2 regions of the Pseudoalteromonas sp. 23_GOM-1509m genome follow, and region 1 is predicted to be linked to the other one. Evidence: predicted binding sites of a transcription regulator. Region 1 holds the regulator's gene; the other holds the start of a gene.

Region 1 (11,078 bases):
CACAGGTAAAGGCCTTGAGGCCGATTTAAAAACCGAGGTGATTAAACTTATTAACCATACGCGAACCCTATATTATGACCAATAACCTATTTAAAATTTTAATTGTTCCCTCACTATTAATTGCTTTTAACAGTAATGGCGCTGAACCTGCTGAAGCCCCCGCTGCTAATCAAATTTCAATTAGTGCAGATAAGCAAGAAGGTCAATTAAAAGAAAACGTAGGCATTTTTGAGAAAAATGTTGAAATTATTCATGGTAATCGCCGTATCACAGCTGACCGTTTAGAAGTGCATAAACGCGATGATCTAGGCGATAACAAACAGTTATTAATTGCCACAGGCAGCCCTGCATATTTTGAAGAAACACAAGCTGATGGCACTATAATGAGCGCCAGTGCTAATGAAGTGCGTTACGATGTGTCGCTGCGTTTTTTAACCTTAATCGGCGATGCAAGCATTGCTCAAGCAGGTCAAAAAATAACAGCTAAAAGTATCACTTACGATATCGAGCAGCAGTTAATTAGCGCAGAAAAAGACGAAAACTCAACAGACCGTGTACACACTATTTTAGTCCCTGTTGAAAATAAAAAAGAAGATGATAAAGGCCAACCATGAGCACATTAAAAGCAGAGCTATTAGCTAAAAGCTACAAAGGTCGTGAAGTTGTAAAAAACGTTGGCCTAGAGGTTGAAGCTGGCAGTATTGTGGGGTTACTTGGCCCTAATGGTGCAGGTAAAACCACCACTTTTTATATGATTGTAGGCCTTGTGCCTAGCGATAAAGGCAAAATATCAATTGATGATAAAGATATTACTTTATTACCGATGCACAGCCGAGCGCGTTTAGGGATTGGTTATTTACCGCAAGAGTCGTCTATTTTTAGAAAGCTGACTGTTTATCAAAACTTAATGGCTATCTTAGAAACACGTAAAGAATTAAATAAACAACAACGCGAAGATACCTTAAATAATTTACTTGATGAATTTAGCATTCAGCATATCCGCGATAGTCAAGGTATGGCTTTATCAGGTGGTGAACGTCGCCGCGTTGAAATTGCTCGCGCGTTAGCAGCAAACCCTAAATTTATCCTTTTAGACGAACCCTTTGCGGGGGTTGATCCTATCTCAGTATTAGATATTAAAAAGATTATAGAGCATCTTAAAAACCGAGGAATTGGCGTACTTATCACAGATCACAACGTACGCGAAACTCTTGATGTTTGTGAAAAAGCCTACATAGTTTCTCATGGGGAGTTAATTGCATCAGGCACTCCAGAATATGTATTAAACGATAAAACAGTACGCGATGTTTATTTAGGCGAGCAGTTCAAGCTCTAATATGTGTGTTATTACACTAAGCATCTGCTAAGATTAATTATACTAATTTAAAAGGATTGTTAGAGATACATGAGGCAATCATTACAGCTGCGCATGGGCCAGCAACTTACAATGACTCCACAGTTGCAACAAGCAATTCGCTTATTGCAACTCAGTACATTGGATCTCCAGCAAGAAATTCAAGAAGCGCTCGATAGCAACCCCTTGCTTGAAGTTGAAGAACACGATTACAGCGAAGACACTGCAGGTAAAAACGAACAAAAAGCCGATAACGATGACTTAACGCTAAGTGCCTCAGCTGACGATAAACCTAGCGAGTATGAGCAAGATAGCGGCGAAGCAATGACCAAAGACACCATTAGCGATGATATGGCTATGGATGTTACTTGGGATGAATATATGAGCGCTGCGCCTGCCTCTTCATCGGGCCCAATGCCAGAAGATGAATCTATTTATCAAGGCTCTTCGACTGAAACGCTGCATGAGTATTTAATGTGGCAACTTCAACTGACGCCGTTTAGTCCTACCGATGAAGCGATAGCTATTGCAATTGTAGAAGCTGTGGACGATTCAGGGATTCTAACCCTTAGCTGTGAAGAAATATTAGAAAGCTTTAACCAAGAAAACGACGGCGAAGATGAAGTTGAACTTGACGAAATAGAAGCGGTACTAAAGCGTATTCAACTATTTGATCCAGTGGGAATAGCCGCGCGTAGTTTACAAGAGTGCTTGTGTATTCAGCTAAATCAATTTGATAAAGACACACCTTTTTTAAACGAAACAAAAATGATCTTAACCGATCATATTGATTTACTTGCTGCACGTGACTATCGCACGTTAATGAAAAAAACAAAGCTTAAAGAAGATGAGCTTAAAGAAATCATGACGTTGATTCATACGCTCAGCCCAAAACCGGCAGACACTATTGTTAGAGAAGAGTCTGAATACGTTATTCCTGATGTGTCGGTTAAGAAAGTTAAAGGTCGTTGGGTAGTTGAATTAAACCCAGATAGCATGCCTAAGATCAGAGTAAATAGCCAATATGCAGCTATGTCGCGTACGGTTAAATCAAGTGGTGATAGCCAGTTTATTCGCTCGCACTTACAAGAGGCTAAATGGTTTATAAAAAGCTTAGAAAGTAGGAATGACACGCTACTTAAAGTAACCAACTGTATTGTGCAGCAGCAACAGGCCTTTTTTGAACACGGTCCTGAGGCTATGAAGCCTATGGTGCTTAACGATGTGGCTGAAATGGTGGAAATGCATGAGTCGACTATATCGCGTGTTACTACGCAAAAATACATGCATACACCACGTGGCATTTTTGAGCTTAAATATTTCTTTTCAAGCCATGTAAGTACTGAAAATGGTGGCGAATGTTCATCAACAGCAATACGTGCATTAATTAAAAAATTAATCGCTGCAGAAAACTCAGCTAAACCATTGAGTGATAGTAAAATTGCAGATATATTGGCAGAGCAAGGAATTAAAGTAGCGAGGAGAACCATTGCAAAATATCGCGAATCTCTAGCTATTCCCCCGTCTAATCAACGTAAAAGTTTGATTTAAGGCGTACAACAAAGAGGAAAATGTTTATGCAACTGAATTTAACTGGTCGCCATGTAGATATTACCGACTCGCTTAGAGACTACGTAAATAGTAAATTTTCGAAGTTACAGAGGCACACTGATCACATAACGAATGTGCACGTTATTCTCGATGTAGAAAAACTAAACCAAAAAGCTGAAGCAACCGTTCATGTTAGTGGCGCTGAGATTTTTGCCTCTACTGAGCATCAAGATATGTATGCCGCTATAGACTCGCTCATTGACAAGCTAGATCGTCAAGTAATTAAACACAAAGAGAAACTTGCTCGACACTAACACTATGAAACTAAGCTCACTTATCTGTCAGGACTGCAGTAAAGCTGCGGTCCTTTTTAATAGTAAAAAAAGAATTTTAGAATTTATCAGTGAATTGGCTCACAATAAGCTGCCCTATTTAACACAACAAGATATTCTTAATGCATTAACTGCAAGAGAAAAGCTTGGAAGTACAGGCATTGGCCGAGGCATTGCTATTCCACATGGTCGCATGAGTGGAGCTCAAGAGCCCCTTGCTTTGATTTTAGTGAGCGAAACAGCTATTAATTTTGATGCGATTGATAACCGGCCGGTTGACATTTTTGTCGCGTTAATTGTTCCCGATGGCGATAATCAGCAGCATTTGAAGACGCTAGCCACGATTGCTGATAAGCTCAATGATAAAGAATTTTGTAAACAGTTACGCGCCGCCAAATCGGATAGCGAACTGTATCAGGTTATCGTCAGTCAATCGTAGTAATAAAGAAAGGTGATAAATGGAATTAATAATTATAAGCGGTCGTTCAGGCTCAGGTAAATCTGTGGCGTTACGCGTTGTGGAAGACTTAGGTTATTATTGTGTAGACAATATTCCTCTTAATTTATTACCATCATTAGTGCGCAGTGTTTCCGACAGTTATAATAAAATTGCCGTGAGTGTTGATGTACGTAACCTACCTAAAGAGCAACAGCAGTTTAATGAAATCATTGAATATTTACCTGGTTTTACTAAACCAACGGTATTTTATTTAGACAGTGACGATCAAACATTAATAAAACGTTTTTCAGAAACGCGACGTCTCCACCCTTTATCTATTGATTCTTTGCCGCTTGATTTAGCCATAAAAAAAGAAAAACAACTACTTGATGTATTGATTAACCGTGCTGATTATATGATTGATACCACGGATTTAAGTGTGCATCAGCTTGCTGAGTCTATTCGTGAAAAAATACTCGGAAAAAAAGATAAACAACTGATCATTACCTTTGAGTCATTTGGTTTTAAACACGGCATCCCTAAAGAAGCAGATTACGTATTCGATGCCCGATTTTTACCAAACCCGCATTGGGAGCCTGAACTTAAGCCACTTACAGGGCTGGACCAACCAGTAAAAGACTACCTAGCAAGTCACAGTATAGTGCAAAAATTTACATGGCAAATTCAAACATTTGTGCAAACATGGCTGCCGCATTTAGAACGAAATAACCGCAGCTACTTAACCATTGCAATTGGCTGTACCGGTGGGCAACACCGCTCTGTTTATTTAGCGCAAACCATTGGCGAAAGCTTTGCAATGAGCCATCCTAATGTAAAAATTCGCCACCGAGAACAAGAATAATACCGAGTGAGAACATGCAATGCGCTTAGAAAATACATTTTTAATAAAAAACAAATTAGGATTACACGCTAGAGCGGCGACAGTATTAGCTCAGCTTTCTGTGCAATTTGATGCCACAATCACTTTATTTCAAGATGACAAACAAGCCGCTGGCGATAGCGTGCTGGCACTTATGTTACTCGAAAGCAGCCAAGGCAAAGAAGTTAAGGTGGTATGCGAAGGCCCCGACGCTGAGCCTGCACTTAGCGCAATAGGTGAGCTCATCGACCAACGATTTAATGAGCAAGAATAAAAAAGTTCATTATTAACTCATCATCCTAAGCTTAGGTTAATAGTGGTTGAGGTAGTTTGCTCACATAAAGTAAGATAAACTAAAATTGAATAGCATTTATACCCTTCCAGCATGTAATACAATTTAATTAAGGACGCCAATGCCTGAAGCTTTAGAACAAGATATTCCACTACAACAACTAAAACAGGTGACTAAGTCACTAAATAGTGGTCAATTTGTTCAAGTTAGACGCATGCTGGCAAAAACGGCGCCTTGTGATACCGCACTTCTTTTAGAATCATCCCCGCATAAAATTCGCCGTATGCTCTGGCAGCTTGTTGATCCTGATGTACAAGGTGATGTGCTTGAAGAGCTTTCTGAAGATGTACGTTTGGGCATTATTGCGCAAATGGCACCCGAGCACATTGCTGCTGCAACCGAAGACATGGGTCATGATGACTTAGGGGAAGTACTACGTAGCCTACCTGACACTGTTTATAAAGACGTTGTTAGCGCTATGGATATTCAAGATAGAGAACGTGCAACGCAGGCTTTATCGTATCAAGAGCGCTCTGCTGGCGCATTGATGAATATAGATACCGTTACTATTCGCCCCGATGTGACTCTAGATGTGGTACTGCGTTATATTCGCTTACGCGGCGAATTACCTGAGGGTACAGATGACTTATATGTGGTTGATGAAAATAACTGCTTTTTAGGCGCCCTATCGCTGAGTACTTTATTAACCAACCCCCCTGAAAAAATTGTTCATGATTTAATGGATGAAGACTGTGAGTCTATTCCTATTTCAATGGATGAGAGCGAAGTTGCACAATTGTTTGAGCGTCATAATTGGATATCGGCACCGGTTGTTGATGACAACGCACACTTGCTTGGGCGGATCACCATTGATGATATCGTTGATGTTATTCGTGAAGACGCTGAGCACAGTTTACTGGGTTTAGCGGGTTTAGATGATGAAGAAGATACCTTTGCACCTGTGTTGAAAAGCTCTAAAAAGCGCTCAATTTGGCTGGGTGTAAACTTACTAACTGCATTGCTAGCTGCAATTGTGGCGAGCTTTTTTGAAAACACCTTAGCTATATTACCAATTCTTGCTGTGCTCAATGGCATTGTCCCGTCAATGGGTGGGGTTGCAGGCAGCCAAACCTTAACTTTGGTTATTCGCGGTATCGCGGTGGGCCATATCAACCAAACTAACCAACGTTTTTTATTATTAAAAGAACTCGCTATCGGTGCGATTAACGGTATGGTTTGGTCTATCCTAATTGCCGGTGTTGTTGCGCTTTGGCAATGGGATTTCAAACTCGGTGGTGTTTTAGCGTTTGCTATGTTTATGAATTTAGTTGCAGCAGGTATTGCGGGTGCTAGTATCCCACTATTGCTTAAAAAAATGAAAATAGATCCAGCACTTGCAGGCAGTGTGGTACTAACCACAGTAACTGATATTGTTGGTATATTTGCCTTCTTAGGTACTGCGACTTGGTTATTGATTTAATCTTTTTATAAACGTTTTTAAACAAAAACACCGCATCAATACGCGGTGTTTTTGTTTAAGCCGATAGTTACTTTACATAAGTTAAGGCTACTTAGCGCGCTGGCGATTACCACCTACCTTAGGCTTAGTGTTGGCTTTTTTAAACTGGCTAAAGCCAGTATGACGAGTAAGCGCAGGACGACCGCCCTTATTGCCTTTACCGCCTTTGGTTTGCCTTTCATCTCGGCCTTCTTCTGGCACTAAACAATTTGGACCTTTACCAATAAGCTTGGCTTTGCCCATGTTACGCAGGGCTTCGCGGATCATTGGCCAACCGGCAGGATCGTGATAGCGTAAAATTGCTTTATGCAAACGACGTTGACGCGCTCCCTTAGGCACAGCAACTTGCTCAGTATTATTTTTAATATTACGAAGCGAGTTCATTTCAGTATGATAAATGGTGGTTGCGTTGGCCATCGGTGATGGATAAAAATTTTGTACCTGATCAAGCTTAAAATCATTCGATTTCAGCCACAAAGCCATGTTTACCATGTCTTCATCTTTAGTCCCCGGGTGAGCAGAAATAAAGTATGGAATTAAATACTGCTTTTTACCCGCTTCTTTTGAGTACTTATCAAATAACGCTTTAAATTCATCATAGGCGCCCATACCTGGTTTCATCATTTTTGATAATGGGCCATCTTCTGTGTGTTCAGGTGCTATTTTTAAATATCCACCAACATGATGGGTTACTAGCTCTTTAACGTAACGAGGATCACGTACAGCAAGGTCATAACGCACGCCCGAAGCAATTAAGATCTTTTTGATCCCTTTAACCTCACGCGCCTTTTTATATAAGTCGATAGTGGGTGTGTGATCGGTATCCATATGCTTACAAATATCAGGATACACACACGACAAGCGACGGCACGTACTCTCTGCTTTTTTACTGGTACAACGCAGTTTGTACATATTTGCAGTTGGCCCACCTAAATCAGAAATAACCCCAGTAAAGCCCGGCACTTTATCTCTAATTTGTTCAATTTCTTCGATAATCGATTCTTGTGAACGGCTTTGTATTATGCGCCCCTCATGCTCGGTAATAGAACAAAACGAACAGCCGCCAAAACAGCCGCGCATAATATTTACCGACGTTTTAATCATGTCGTAAGCGGGGATTTTATTATCGCCATAACTTGGGTGTGGAATACGCTGGTAAGGTAAACCAAACACGTCATCCATTTCCTGAGTTTCAAGCGGATAAGCCGGCGGATTCACCCAAATAGAACGATCGCCATGACGTTGAAATAACGCCCTTGCACAACCTGGGTTGGTTTCTTGATGTAAAATACGTGATGCATGGGCATACAAAGGCTTATTAACGCTAACCTGCTCAAATGCCGGCAGTTTAACGTAAGTTTTTTCCCACGGCTTAGGACGAGCAGGCTGGATGGTAATTGGTTTTGCAGCTTCTGCTTGTAAATCGATGCCGGCTTGCTTAAATTCTGATTTAGCACAGCCCACATCATCCGCGCCATAAGGATTAGGAATAGGGTCTATTTTACCAATTTTATCAATCGCTGTTGAGTCACTGCCACGCCAACCAGGTAAAGGCTCTTTACGAATAACTGCCGTGCCTCTAACATCCTGTATGGTATCGATGGTTTCACCGGCAGCGATACGATGCGCTACTTCAACTAACGGGCGTTCGGCATTACCATAAATTAAAATATCGCCTTTAGCGTCAAATAATACGCTACGACGTACTTTTTCTTGCCAGTAATCATAATGAGCAATACGGCGCAGACTGGCTTCAATGCCCCCTAACACTAATGGCACATCTTTGTAGGCTTCACGACAGCGTTGTGAATAAATGATCACTGCGCGATCTGGGCGTTTACCGCCGACATTTCCTGGTGTGTATGCGTCATCATGGCGCATTCGTTTTTCAGCGGTGTAACGATTGATCATCGAGTCCATATTACCGGCTGTAATACCAAAAAATAAGTTAGGCTTACCCAATGCCATAAACGCATCTTTAGAGTTCCAATCTGGTTGAGCAATAATGCCCACTCTAAAACCTTGCGCTTCTAGCACTCGGCCAATTACGGCCATCCCAAAACTAGGATGGTCTACATAAGCATCACCGCTAATAATAATAATATCGCAGCTATCCCAGCCAAGCGCGTCCATTTCTTCGCGTGTTGTTGGTAAAAATGGAGCTGTGCCATAACACTCAGCCCAATACTTGGGGTATGAGAATAAGGCGCGATCAGCTTTTAATGTGCTCATAAAATTGGCCGTTCAATAACAAAAGGCGCGAATTATACCCTATCGACATCCCCGTTGATATAGCACAAAATGAAAGCGCTGATTAAAAATTGTTTACCTTTATTGCATTACTAAAACTAATAAATCATCTAAACTTATTACGGCTAATGTCTGCTTTTGGAATAATACAAGGTAGATAAAATAGATCAAAAGCAACCGCGACTTCGTTAAACTATTAAATTATTAATAATTGATAGACGCTGTAAATTAAAATAGATGAGGAATACCTATTAAACTACTTAAAAAAATAATGCAGTTTTCAATCATATTGCTTCTGGTTTTTGTTGTCGTTGGATTATTGTTACCACAAAATTATCATGTGCAAAAAAGTATAAAAATTAATGCACGCGCTCCCGTAATAAAGTCATTAGTAGAGGACTTTACCCAGTGGTATAAATGGTCGCCGTGGCAACAAATAGACCCTAATATTAAGTTTAATATTGGAGAACCGAGCTCTGGCGCAGGAGCCTACCAATCTTGGGAAGGTAAATGGGGCAAAGGCGAAATGACAATATCGTCATTAAGCGATAATGAAGTTGTATTTAGTGTGTTATTTAATCAAGAGCATATTATCACTAGCAAATTGCTATTTAGCCCGCACACAAAAACCGTCACGTGGCATATAGAAGGACAAGCAACGATGCCACTTATTTCTGGGTACGTTGCTATATTTGCTGAAAATATATTAGGTAATATAGTGACCCTAGGGCTAAATAACTTAAAAACGGTCGCTCAACTCAGTGATGCACAAGCAATAATGGAAAGCCATGACAGTCAAAACCGCACAAGCCAGGATTAAACTTGCCAATATTATTGAGTCACTGCTAGGTTACTCGGTCACAAAAGTGAGTAATACACCTGCCATTGATGAAAAAACCTATAATCCTCAAGGTAAAGCCAAATCGCTTTATAGTATTAATAGCGAGCATTCAATTTTAGCGCGTGCTCAAAAACGACAAGACTTACTACTGATTAAACAGCAACAAAATATTGAGACTATTTTATCCTTAGCAATGGAGTTTTGTCCTGATGTTGCTTGCGCTAAGCAGCCCGATGCTGATTGGGTGGAGCACTTTATAGCCTTATGTGAAGATACCTCAAATCAATCTATGCAAGTGTTGTGGGCAAAAATTTTTACTGGCGAAACCATTAGCCCAGGTACTTTTTCTATTAAAAGTTTACAAACACTTAAGCACATGACCCAGCGCGAAGCCGATTCATTAAGAAAGTGCGTGTCTATTTCTGGATATAACGAAAAGGATAGCAGCCACCTAATATTCTTGGGGTATTACAAAAAACCCTCATTATTTGATTTACTAGGTAAAGGCAATAAAGTGTCATTAAGCATAGGTAAAAGCGGCGTGAGCTTTCCAGACGTACTAACTTTAATGGATTTAAACTTGCTGTATCGTAAAGAAATAGAGTCAGCGGCATTAAAAGTAGGACAAGAGTTCACCCTATCCTTTTTATCACAAAAACTAACCTTAAAAGCAAAAAGTAACGATTTGGTGCTTAGCTATTATAAGTTTACTCAAACAGGTGATGAACTATTTAGATTAATGAACTACCCGATTAACAAGGTGTACAAACAGTTAATTGGTTCAGCATTTGAAGGGGAGTTTGAATTAGTTTGGCATTCTTTAAAATAGCAAACAGAGATGACTAAAGCGTGTGTTAGCTTTTAAAAATAAGAGCCACACAAGGTGGCTCAAAATAATACTTTAATTAAAAGTGAACCTGAATACCGGCAAACGGCCCCGATGCATCAATATCAGTATTAATATCATCGACATCATCAAGTTCTAAAACCATAGAGCGGTAGCCCGCTTTAACCGCAACATCAACCGCTAGGTTATCAATAAACTCCCAAGCAATACCCATTTGGTAATCTTGTACTTTACTGTCATCTATGGCTAAAAAGCTGCCTTCAGCAAAAACACTTAAACCACTAAATGGTAAACCCGCTTCAAAACGTCCATATACTAACGGCACAACACCAGAGAACTCTTCGATTTCAGTAAAGTTAGCGCCACCTTGTTGTGATGTACCTGTTACAACAAGCTCACCATCAAACTGCTTAGCATTAAGACCTAAATCAATTGAGATTAAATCGTTATCAAAAATCTCGTAGTAAAGAATATAATCAATGTGCGATAAGTCAGTCACTGAATTAACATCAGTGCCAACAATATAATCAGTACCGTTAAAACTAAATGTGTCTTCAAGCACTGTTGAGCCGTTTAATTCAAGCTCAGTGTATTTTAACTTTAAGTTTGGCACTAATGGCACTGGGTGCTCAAGCGCAGCGTAATAACTTACAAAGGTTTCATCTTCAAAGTTGAAGTTTTGCAGGGCGTTATTGTTATCAGAAAAGCTACCGTCATTATCTGCTTTCCAACCATCAACCCCTACATATAAACCCAATACAGTGTCGGCTTGT
Region 2 (11,078 bases), on a different contig from region 1:
ACTATTACACGATGTAATCATTACGATTGGTTTATTCTCGGTGCTTGGTTTAGAGTTTGACCTAACTATTTTGGCTGCAATACTCGCCGTGATAGGTTACTCACTAAACGATACCATTGTTGTATCAGACCGTATCCGTGAGAACTTCCGTAAAGTACGTATTGACGACACCATTGAAATTATTGACCTGTCACTTACGCAAACACTTAATCGTACTTTAGTTACATCAATTACCACTATTTTAGTATTGATTGCACTCTTTGTATGGGGCGGCCAAACTATTCATGGCTTTGCTACCGCACTATTATTTGGTGTATTTATTGGTACTTATTCTTCAGTTTACGTTGCCAGCTCGGTGGCTATTGCCATGGGCGTAAGTAAAGAAGATTTAATACCAGAGGTGATTGAAAAAGAAGGTGCCGATTTAGACTCAATGCCTTAATTGAGATTAAATTATCCTTTTTAAAAAACCGCTCCTTGTGAGCGGTTTTTTATTGCTTAGCGTGTAAGACATATAATTGTCATACGAGCTTGATATTTTATTACTCTTATTTAATTTTGATCAGAGCTAGTAGTGACTGAGCAACGTAAAGCCTTAGAATCAATTTTACAACAAGGGGCAATAACAACCTTGTTTCAACCTATTTTTGATATAACTAAGCAATCTATTAATGGGTATGAAGCGCTTAGCCGTGGGCCTAAAAATAGCCCATTAGCGATGCCAAATAAGCTATTCGAAACGGCTCATAAATATCAATTAATTTCAGAGCTTGAGCTTTTATGCCGTTCTCGCGCCATAGAAAACTTTGTAAAACTAAATCTACAAGGGAAGTTATTTTTAAATGTCAGCCCAAAAATTCTACTCGATCCGAGCCACCCTAAAGGCGAAACCTTACATTTAATTGAACAGTTTGGTCTTGCGGCTAATCGTGTGGTGATTGAAGTCACCGAACAAGAAAAAGTAGATGATGGCTTTTTACTGTTAAAAACCATTGCTCATTATCGAGAGCTAGGCTTCACTATTGCTATTGACGATCTTGGTGCAGGTTATTCCGGTCTAAAGCAATGGTCGCAGTTATGCCCAGATATTGTAAAAATTGATCGTTACTTTATTGATCATTGCGATCAAAGCGAAGTTAAAAAAGAATTTCTAAAATCAATTGTGGTGTTAGCACGGGCAACAAATACAGCGGTGATTGCAGAGGGAATTGAGCGTACTGAAGAACTCGATTTAGTTAAAAGTATAGGCATAAGTCATGTTCAGGGATTTTTGTTAGAAAGACCCAGCCAACAACCAAGCTATGACTATAACTGTAAGCAGTTACAAGCATTTACATTGACTCAAGCAGGGTCAAAGTTTGAACAATCAATGGCTATCGGGGTGCTTGCTGTTGCTCAGCCTGCCATTAGCAGTCACACGCGTTGTAAAGAGGCTCATGCGCTTTTTGAGCAAGACAAGCGCATAATTAGCTTACCCGTTTTAAATAGCAATCAGCAGCCAATAGGGCTGTTACATAAAGATCAGCTAACAGAAGTGTTTGCCGCGCCATACGGGCATGCGCTTTATGATAAATGTGAAGTCACTGAGTTAATGGATAAACAGCCTTTGGTGGTTGATGAAAATCAAATGCTTGATATTGTCTCTCAGCAAATAACAGAGCAAGACTTTGATATTCGTCGCCATATTGTTATCACAAGTAATAATAAATATTTAGGTTTGGCACCGCTCAGGGACATATTAAAGCACATTACCGCTGAAAAAATCCGCCACGCCCAACATGCTAACTCTCTAACCATGTTACCGGGTAATGTGGCAATTAGTGAAGTAATAGAGCAGCGTCTGCAACATAAACAGCCATTTTCACTAGCCTATATCGATTTAAATCATTTTAAACAATTTAACGATCTGTATGGTTATGCCAGTGGGGACAGCGTGATAAAACTTCTGGCCGATGTGACTGTAAAAGCGTGTGCGCACAGCGCTAACTTTGTCGGGCATATTGGTGGCGATGACTTTATGGTGGTGTTTGAAAAAAAAGATGCGGTGGAGGTTTGTAATACCATTATCACGCAATTTGAATTGCAGTCACGCGTATTTTTTACGCCAGAGCATATTGCTGGAAAAGGGTATTGGGCAACTAATCGAGAGGGCGAAAAGCAGTTTGTACCTCTACTTACATTATCGATAGGTTTAGTTGAGCCGGATCTGCAGCAGTGTAAAAATAGCCATCAAGTAGCGGCATTAGCCACAGATGCTAAAAAAGAAGCAAAACGTTATCGTCACAGCTACTTATTTATTTGTAATCGAAGAAGGCCTGCACCCGCTGTTGTGCGTTTATCCAATAGTAAAAAAAGTGGCTAACAAAAAGCAAAAAAGGAGCCTAGGCTCCTTTTTTTTAAGTGCGGTATTACGATTAACGTAATAACGACTCAGATAATACTGGGCGCATTTCACGAACAATCGCTTGTGTTAGCTTAGGTGCACCACAAATAACGTTACCGCTCACGTTGTAGTTATTACCGCCAGCAAAATCAACAACCATGCCGCCAGCTTCTTTAACTAATAGCTCGCCTGCTGCTGTATCCCACGGTTTTAAACCAATTTCAAAGAAACCATCAACACGACCCGCTGCAACATATGCCATATCAAGTGCTGCAGAGCCTGCACGACGAATATCAGCGGTATGTACGAATAATGCTTTAAACGCTTCAGAATAGGCATCTAAGTGGTGTTTTTGTTTGAAAGGGAAACCTGTTGCAAGAACAGAACCGGCAAGTTCAACCGTTTTAGATACACGTAAACGTTTGCTGTTTAACTGTGCGCCTTGACCACGAGAAGCGGTGAAAAGTTCGCCACGAATTGGATCGTAAATTACGGCTTGGTCTAAACGACCTTTAACTTTAAGTGCAATAGATACTGCGAAATGAGGGATACCCTTGATGAAGTTAGTTGTGCCATCAAGTGGGTCAACAATCCATTGGTAATCAGCATCCTTACCTTTGTGTTCGCCTAACTCTTCACCAACGATGCAGTGATCAGGGTAAGAACGTAAAATAGTGTCACGAATTACGGCTTCGGCTTCTTTATCAATGTTCGTAACTAAATCATTAGTGCCTTTTTGTTGCACTTCAACTTTTGATAAGTCTTCACTTGCACGAAGAATAAGCTTGCCTGCGTTACGCGCAGCGCGAACCGCAATGTTTAACATTGGATGCATGGTATTACCTTTGGGTTGTAAAAGAACGTTTATATATTTAAGCCGGCGTATTTTAGCGGTTTTTGCCATAAAGTAAACCATAAAGCCTAAATACTTGTGAGTGTTTTTTGTACAGCCATGATCTTTCAATATATTTATCGGAATAAAAACAGACAATAAATTTGTAAATTAGCGCTTTACCTAAAGTTAACTTGAGGTTTTATGATGTTCTATATTCAATTAACAGGAAGAAAGTTATGAAATTAGAACACGTAAATTTAGTTGTTAGTGACATAAACGCCATGCTTAAGTTTTACCAAGCAGCGTTTCCCTATTGGTCAATTAGAAGTGAGGGAGAAGGAACCTGGTATGGTAAAGCAAGGCGCTGGGTACATTTTGGTGATAACGAGCAATATATTGCTATAAGCGATCACGGTGAAGGGAAAAACCGCGACCTATCAGGACATCAAATTGGTTTGGCACACTTTGCCTATGTAACCAATAACTTAAATGCAGTAATAGCGCGCCTAAAACATGCGGGCTTTGCAATAAGTAAAGAAGGTGCTGTAAATCCATTTAGAAAAAACATTTATTATATTGATCCCGCAGGGTTTGAAGTTGAGTTTGTAGAGTACATGAGTGATGTACCTAGTGAGCGAAATAACGACTTATAATATGAATGAAGCCAACGATTATGGCTTCATTCAATGTTTAGCATATTTAATAATGTTTACCATGTATGCCAAGCTGAGTTTTTAGATCATTTGCAAAGCTAATAAATTTTTCTTTAATAGTGCGTTTAACTTTAACTTCCACAGAGCCTAAAACAGTTTTTCCTTCAATGTGAATCGTTGGCCCTTGGCGCTTATTAAGTGACACTGTTTTATTTTCAAAACTGCCTAAAATACAAAACATTTTAGAAACTACATTAACGTGCTCTGGTACATATATTTCTTCGCTGCCAAAATAACAATTAACGTGAATAGTGACATGTTGGTGGGTAAAAATCGCATCTGTAAAATCAAGATTGATTGACCCCATGTAGTTTTCTATATAAATGTTTTGAGGAACTACCCATTGGCCGCTTCGTTCACTCGAACCAAGAATGCTTCTTAATGTAAGTGGCTCTTCATCAGTCTCATGCTGCGCGCTATAATTAGGTGCAAACTGAGAGTGCTTTTGCGCCTTATATTGCTGGTCAGTATTTAAGGTTAAATCTTCAACGAGATCCATAAGTGCTTTATTGTCACTCGCTGCCATGGCGTCGTCTAAGCGCCTTTCAAATGCTTCAACAGAAATAACACCATGGCTGTAGTTATAAATGAGCTGATCAATCACTTGCTCACGAACTTGCTCAATAGGGCGGTCTTCAATTTTAACAGACATTTAAATTATCCTTTTATGGTTGCTGGTTATTTCAAAGCAAGCCTTATACCAAATATTAAATTGTTTAAATTCAGTGGTTTATAATTTTGGGTTTTTGATTCTTTATTATATTAACGACAGATTAACCAAATATACAATTATTTAGTAAGTTTCGCTATTCGAGAAACTTTTACGCAATAGTCTGTAAATGTTTACTTAGTAGGTTTAAGCCAATATCTACTACTTTAAATTAACCTATTGAAATTAAAGGTTAAAAAATATTGGCCCGATGCTCGCATTAGCTTAAGTGTCTTTAATCAAAAGGAGAACGATTATGAAAACATTTAATAAGTCTATGATTGCAGCCCTAGTATTAGGAACAACCGCAATGGGCGCTCAGGCAAGCAGTTGGGAAAACGAAAGCAAAGATGCTTGGATTGATGGGAAAGCAGAAACAGTATTGCTTATGAACACCAATCTAAATAACTTTGATATCAACACGGACGTAAAAAACGGCAAGGTAATGCTAACAGGTAAAGTAAACAGCGAAGTAGATAAAGAGCTTGCTGAAGAACTCGTGCTAAGCCTAGATGGTGTAACTGACGTTGAAAACAGTCTAACTGTGGTAAAAAACACCGACATGAAGAAGCATGATTCTGAAATGATGGGTAACGACACTGAAAGTGATTTAACCGATGCTAAAATCACTACAGTGATCACAACACGTTACTTATTTGATTCTGAAGTAGGTGGTACAGACATTGATGTTGATACCGATAATGGTGTGGTAACTCTTAAAGGTACAGTTGAGTCTGATGCTGAAAAGCAATTAGCGATGGAAATTGCTAAAAACGCTGAAGATGTTCGCAAGGTAGTTGATGAATTAACTGTTATTGCAGAATAATACACTATACTAAAGCCCAGCCCAGCTGGGCTTTTTGCTTTGCTAACATTGTAAGGATTAAATTATGGATATCATTAGAATTATTTTTTCTATTTTATTACCACCACTGGGTGTGTTTTTACAGGTAGGACTAGGGATGCATTTTTGGTTAAATATTTTGCTAACTTTGCTCGGCTATTTCCCTGGATTAATTCATGCGATTTACATTATTGCCAAAAAATAATGTAGCAGCATAGCAGGACATTTAATACTGAGTTGCTAAGTGCTCCCAAAGGTATGTTTATTAGTTACTCAGGCTGCTATTAATAAATGGATTTGTTTTACAAAACTCATCACTAACAAAACCTCAAAGCCTACTATTTGAGCAGTTAGCCCCTTGATTGTTAAAATAAAGCTTTTTGCTAGTGACAAGCCCCTAAAAACTTTTTATACTGCAACCCGCTTTAGTCGCTCTGTGGCTAAACGCTTCAAAAATTAACTGCTTACAGTTATACAAAGATGGCCCCTTAGCTCAGTTGGTTAGAGCACACGACTCATAATCGTTAGGTCCCCAGTTCGAGTCTGGGAGGGGCCACCACTTTTACACGCTTTCCAAGTAAATAGAAATTCACCTTCCTAGTTTATAAAACTTCATTTCTATTACTTCTATTGTATTTTTATCAGCGCACTGATTTTTTTATTAATTTTATTGAATACATTGCAATAAACACAGTTGAATCTACTATTAAAGTGTTATGAGATTTTATTATAAAAATATTTATTTTATGACCTTTAATGTCGCTACTGTTAATTGTGTGCAGTATATAAAATACCGCTTTGTTACCCCTTAGGTGCTCTATGTTATTAAAACGAAAAGTATACCTCAGCCTTATTTTGGCTGTTGTTGCTCCTTTAGCAATATCTACTCTAATATTTTCAAATAGTATTCGCTCAAATACAGAAGACAAACTAGCCAAAGTAGATTTACCAACAGCGCTTAGTGAAGTGAAAAGCCAAATCGAATTAGAGTTATCGACTCCTATTATTGTTGGCAAAGAAATAGCGCAAAACTTATTTGTGCAACAATGGATGAATAATAATGAAGATGCGCAAAGCCGAGGTAAATTCATTGATTACCTCAAACATATAAAAAATAAAAACCAAGCCAGTAACGCATACATTATTTCTAAAAACTCCCGCAATTATTACACCGATGAAGGTATTTCTAGGCAAATAGACAGTAGTGATACTTGGTTTGATGCTTTTTTAGCATCGGATAGACTATTTGAAGTAGCACTCGACATAGATAAAGGCAGCTCTGAGGTGATGGTATTTATTAATTATGCCATTGAGCTTGATGGGCAACGACAAGGAATTGCCGGAATAGGCCGTTCGCTCGATTCTATGGTGGATCTCATAAGTGAATATAGAATAGGAGAGGGCGGCATTGTTTATTTGGTCTCTGGTAGTGGCGAGATTATGTTGCATGGTAATAAAACTAAAATTGGGCAATCTGTTGACTTGGCGCCGATTAAAAATGGGGCAATTCAAAGTAAAGTAATTGATGGTGATGACTATGTTGTCTCAAGTACGCCAGTAAATTCATTAGGTTGGCATCTAGTCGCTGAAATTCCCCAAGAGCAATTATATGGCGCAATTAATAGTGCTATTAATACTAATATCATTTTTGGTGTAATTATTGCGCTTGTAGGTTTAGCGTTAGCACGCGTGTTAGTAGGGCAAATATTTAGGCCAATCGAAAACATTACTGCAGCGGTGAATGCATTAACGGAAAAAGATGGTGATTTAACGGCACGACTCCCTACTGATGATAATAATGAAATTTCAGACTTAGCGGTTAAGTTTAATCTGTTTTTAGAGCAGTTACATTATATGTTCAAACAGGTTTCTGAGTCGGCAATTCATGTTAAAGGTATTTCCCAAGATGTGCTTGAGCAAGTGCAAGGTGCGGCAAATTTAGCTGAAGTGCAATCATCGAGTACGCAAACGGTGGCGGCAGCCGTTAATGAGATGGAGGTTACGGTTCAGGATATTTCTGGTAGTGCCAGTAATGCAGCAGATATTGCTACTAAAACCGAAGAAACGACGCACAAAGGGGTTGAGTTTGTGCAAAGCACGATTAAACAAATGGAACAACTAGAAGCGTCAATGGCCAACTCTGTGGCCTCGGTGTTAGAGCTTTCGACAGAGATTAAATCAATTTCTCATGTATTGGATGTAATTAAAGGGATTTCCGAGCAAACTAATTTATTGGCGTTAAATGCGGCTATTGAGGCTGCTAGAGCGGGTGAGCAGGGCCGTGGCTTTGCGGTAGTTGCTGACGAAGTAAGAACGCTTGCGCAACGTACCGCGGAGTCTACGGAGCAAATTAATGAGATGATTGATTCGTTAAATGCTAAAGCTTCAAGCACGGTAACAGCGATTGAATTGGGCAGCAAAAACACCCTAGAAAATGCCGAGCGCTTAAAAGAAACCGGCCATACATTAAATGGTATTTCACAGGAAATTGTACTACTAAGCGAGTTAAACAACTCAGTGGCTACTGCAACGCGAGAGCAAACACTAGCAACCTCAGAAATTAGCCAAAATATTGTGATGATTTCCGATTCGGCAGAGCAAACCAAAGAAAATATGAAAAAGTCAGAGCAGCTTTGTAACGGTTTAAATAAAGAATCGAATATTTTAAGGGATTTACTGGGTAAGTTTACGCTTTAAACACGATTTAATTAAAAAATCAGTTGAGCGAGGAAACCATCATAGTTATAGAGTTCTCGCCTATAACTATGATGTTGTAATGGCGGTTAGTTTTTACGGTAAATCTCGTGATCCATTTCGTAAATATTTACGCTTAAACTGTCAGAGGCTCTGCAATACGTTTGCAAGCAGGCTAGTAATTGCTCACTTAGTAGTTGCTTTTGCTCAATGGAACGCCCAGCCATAATATGCACCGCAATATGAATAAACCCTTCTTTACCCACACCTAACTGATAATGCTGATAAGCAATAGCGCGAGTCTTTATTGTTTCTAAATCAAATAAGCCACTTTCAAACGTTGTTGTATGGATTTTTTCCACAAGAACTTGAGGTAGTAAAGGCAGATCTTCTGAGTGTTCAATAATAATGTGTGGCATTTAACGTATCCTCTTTAGATTGGTTTATTTAATTATACCAAACGGGTTTGTACACGCTAACCCCATAACGCTTAATTTTTAAAAATGTGGCTTGAACATATTTTTAGCAATAAACTCATTTAAGCAATTACAAGACCTGTAGCGTGTTTAATTTTAGATTTATTATGGCAAATATTTTTGGTTTATACGTTTTATGTCAATTTGTGGTGACTTATACGAAGAGTACACAAGCCAGTTGGTATTTGTAATATAGGTTAAGCCAGAGGTGCGACTAAATGCGCGTTCGGGAAGGCGTATTACGTCATGATGGCTGTTGGTTGAGAAGTCGTAATAACTCAAACGGTAATCACCTTGTTTTACATTAAAATAGTAAATACGCGATTGCGCTAAGGTGTCGCCTTCAAAAAAATACCACGAATTATGATTCGATAAATTAATTTCGCTAACAAGTGGTTGCTCAGTTTGGCTATCTGGGTCTTTTATCCATAGTTGATTAGTTGCTTGGTTGGCAAAAATTAAAGCGCCTTGCTTGTTTTCATAAGCGTATAGTGTTGGTGAATCTATGGCCTTTGCGAGTTTATTTCCCTTTAAGTCGAAGCGATAAACGTGTTGATCATTCGCTACCAATAGGCTTTTACTATCTGCAGCCCAACTCGGTTTTCCATGGTAACTAAAGCCTGTGGGTAATGACTGACTTGATTGGGTGTTAAAGTCATAAAGGTATAGCGCATGCTCACCAAGATGAGAAGCAACAAAGGCAATGTAATTACCATCAGGTGACCACACCGGGTTGTAAATATTTGCACTGAGATTAGTAAGCTGTTTTCGTGAGGTGCCGTCTTGATTTGCAGTCCATAATTCCATTGAGCCCGATTCGTTAGATACAAAAACTAACTTTTTTCTGGCTTTACTGTAATCAGGAAAGCGCGTATTAAAGTCGCTTGATAATACCGGAAAAGGGGAACTTGCAACCGCATTACTGGTTTCTACACGCATTAATGCAGAGTCGATATTCCATTGATGAAAATACAAACTGCCATCATGTGCATATTCTGGGTAACTTAAGCCATCAATGTGCGCATTGATCATTTGTTGTGTTTTGAGGTTATAAAAATAACCTTGGCGCTTGCCTTTTTTAACACCCGAAAAGACGAGTTGTGGCTTATTGGGATGCCAATCAACGCCTCTCATATCAACAAAACCTGAAGTTAATTGCTTAGCATGAGCTGTTTTTATGTCGATTAAAAATAGTTCTTCAAAACCCGTTGGTAAATTACGCGATACCACCAGCTGTGTCGCATCTGGTGAAAACACAACCGACTCATCGGTATATTGGCATGCTGACGTACAAGGGACTTGAGTAACTGAGTATGGCGATGAGGTTAAATCGACAAGGTTAAGCTGGGTAAAATCATTATTTTTTTCATCTTCACTAATATAAACCAGCTTAGTGCCTGTGGCATTAATGTCTATATCGGTACTGGTTTTACTTCCGCACAGCCCTATAACAGTGATATTGCCCGAGGCGATATTTTGCTGAATTACTTCACAGCCTTGAGCAGCTTTACGGCGGTAATAATAAATAAACGTTAAATCATGACTAAATACCGCTCTGCCCTCAATGAATGAGGTGTCGGTAAGAGCTATTGCAGCTTGTTCGGATAAATGTAAATCACGTAAGTATAAATTAGCTTTGTGTCCTGGGCGGCGCCACGAATACGCTAAAAAATGACTGTCATTAGAAATAGCCGGAAACAACTCTCTTCCTGGGCTGGTGGTAATTGTTTCAATGTAATCGTACAAACGCGCTGCTTGTTGCGATTGAGCAAGTGGCTGCTTTGCGTTTTCAAAAAGGGCGCTATAACCCCAATAGCTACCTAATAATATAACAATAGCAAGTACGCTAGCGTAAATATACCTAGAGCGAAGCGGCATATTGTTAATGCTATTAACAGGCTCTGGCGTTGTTGGTTTTTGTACTAAGCGGTAACCCGTTTTACGCAGTGTTTCTATATAGGTATTGTCGGGGTCGAGTTCTTTAAAGCTTTTACGAAGATGCCATATGGCATTTGTCAGTGCTTTTTCGCCCACATATTGATTACCACCCCACACATTCTCTATTAGTTGCTCACGCGTTACTGCGTTTGGGTAACATTCTACCAAGTAAACAAGTAGTTCTATAAATTTAGGTTGTAATACACAGGTTTTATCAGCACAAAACAGCTTATTTTCAAACACCGATATTTGGCATTTTCCAATTGAAAATGTCTGTTGAGTATTCATAGTTTGTGTATTTAAACCTCTTGATTAAGTACGTTACTAGGCAGTGTTTAATGCAAAATAAAGCGATAGTTGGTTAACATTCGATTTTACATCATTCTAACACGAAAACCTTAAGTGTATGATTATAAATAAATAGATATTAAATAGATATAAAATAGGGATATAAACGAGACACCTCTCATTGTGCTTTTATTCACG

What was found. The regulator sigma-54, encoded in region 1, starts transcription at its own class of promoters, with help from an activator protein. The targets are predictions, from matches to a motif close to GTTGGCACGNNNNTNGNNT.
Region 2: the regulator sigma-54 is predicted to act here: its motif matches at 4,843-4,861, upstream of N523_RS0100425 (BON domain-containing protein).

Annotation. Positions count from the first base shown of each region.
Region 1 covers NZ_JADO01000011.1:155,955-167,032, reverse strand. The annotation lists gene lptC (LPS export ABC transporter periplasmic protein LptC) at 1-85, shown strand, start outside; gene lptA (lipopolysaccharide transport periplasmic protein LptA) at 75-614, shown strand; gene lptB (LPS export ABC transporter ATP-binding protein) at 611-1,336, shown strand; gene N523_RS0105435 (RNA polymerase factor sigma-54) at 1,406-2,905, shown strand; gene hpf (ribosome hibernation promoting factor) at 2,932-3,219, shown strand; gene ptsN (PTS IIA-like nitrogen regulatory protein PtsN) at 3,224-3,676, shown strand; gene rapZ (RNase adapter RapZ) at 3,696-4,538, shown strand; gene N523_RS0105415 (HPr family phosphocarrier protein) at 4,558-4,830, shown strand; gene mgtE (magnesium transporter) at 4,970-6,328, shown strand; gene N523_RS0105405 (YgiQ family radical SAM protein) at 6,416-8,599, opposite strand; gene N523_RS0105400 (SRPBCC family protein) at 8,889-9,437, shown strand; gene N523_RS0105395 (TIGR03899 family protein) at 9,406-10,287, shown strand; gene N523_RS0105390 (TIGR04219 family outer membrane beta-barrel protein) at 10,364-11,078, opposite strand, start outside.
Region 2 covers NZ_JADO01000008.1:87,326-98,403, forward strand. The annotation lists gene secF (protein translocase subunit SecF) at 1-442, shown strand, start outside; gene N523_RS0100405 (GGDEF domain-containing protein) at 575-2,362, shown strand; gene suhB (inositol-1-monophosphatase) at 2,415-3,218, opposite strand; gene N523_RS0100415 (VOC family protein) at 3,455-3,871, shown strand; gene N523_RS0100420 (LiaF domain-containing protein) at 3,918-4,583, opposite strand; gene N523_RS0100425 (BON domain-containing protein) at 4,897-5,466, shown strand; gene N523_RS19235 (YqaE/Pmp3 family membrane protein) at 5,531-5,689, shown strand; tRNA gene N523_RS0100435 (tRNA-Ile) at 5,967-6,043, shown strand; gene N523_RS0100440 (methyl-accepting chemotaxis protein) at 6,304-8,181, shown strand; gene N523_RS0100445 (5-carboxymethyl-2-hydroxymuconate Delta-isomerase) at 8,268-8,597, opposite strand; gene N523_RS0100450 (winged helix-turn-helix domain-containing protein) at 8,760-10,880, opposite strand.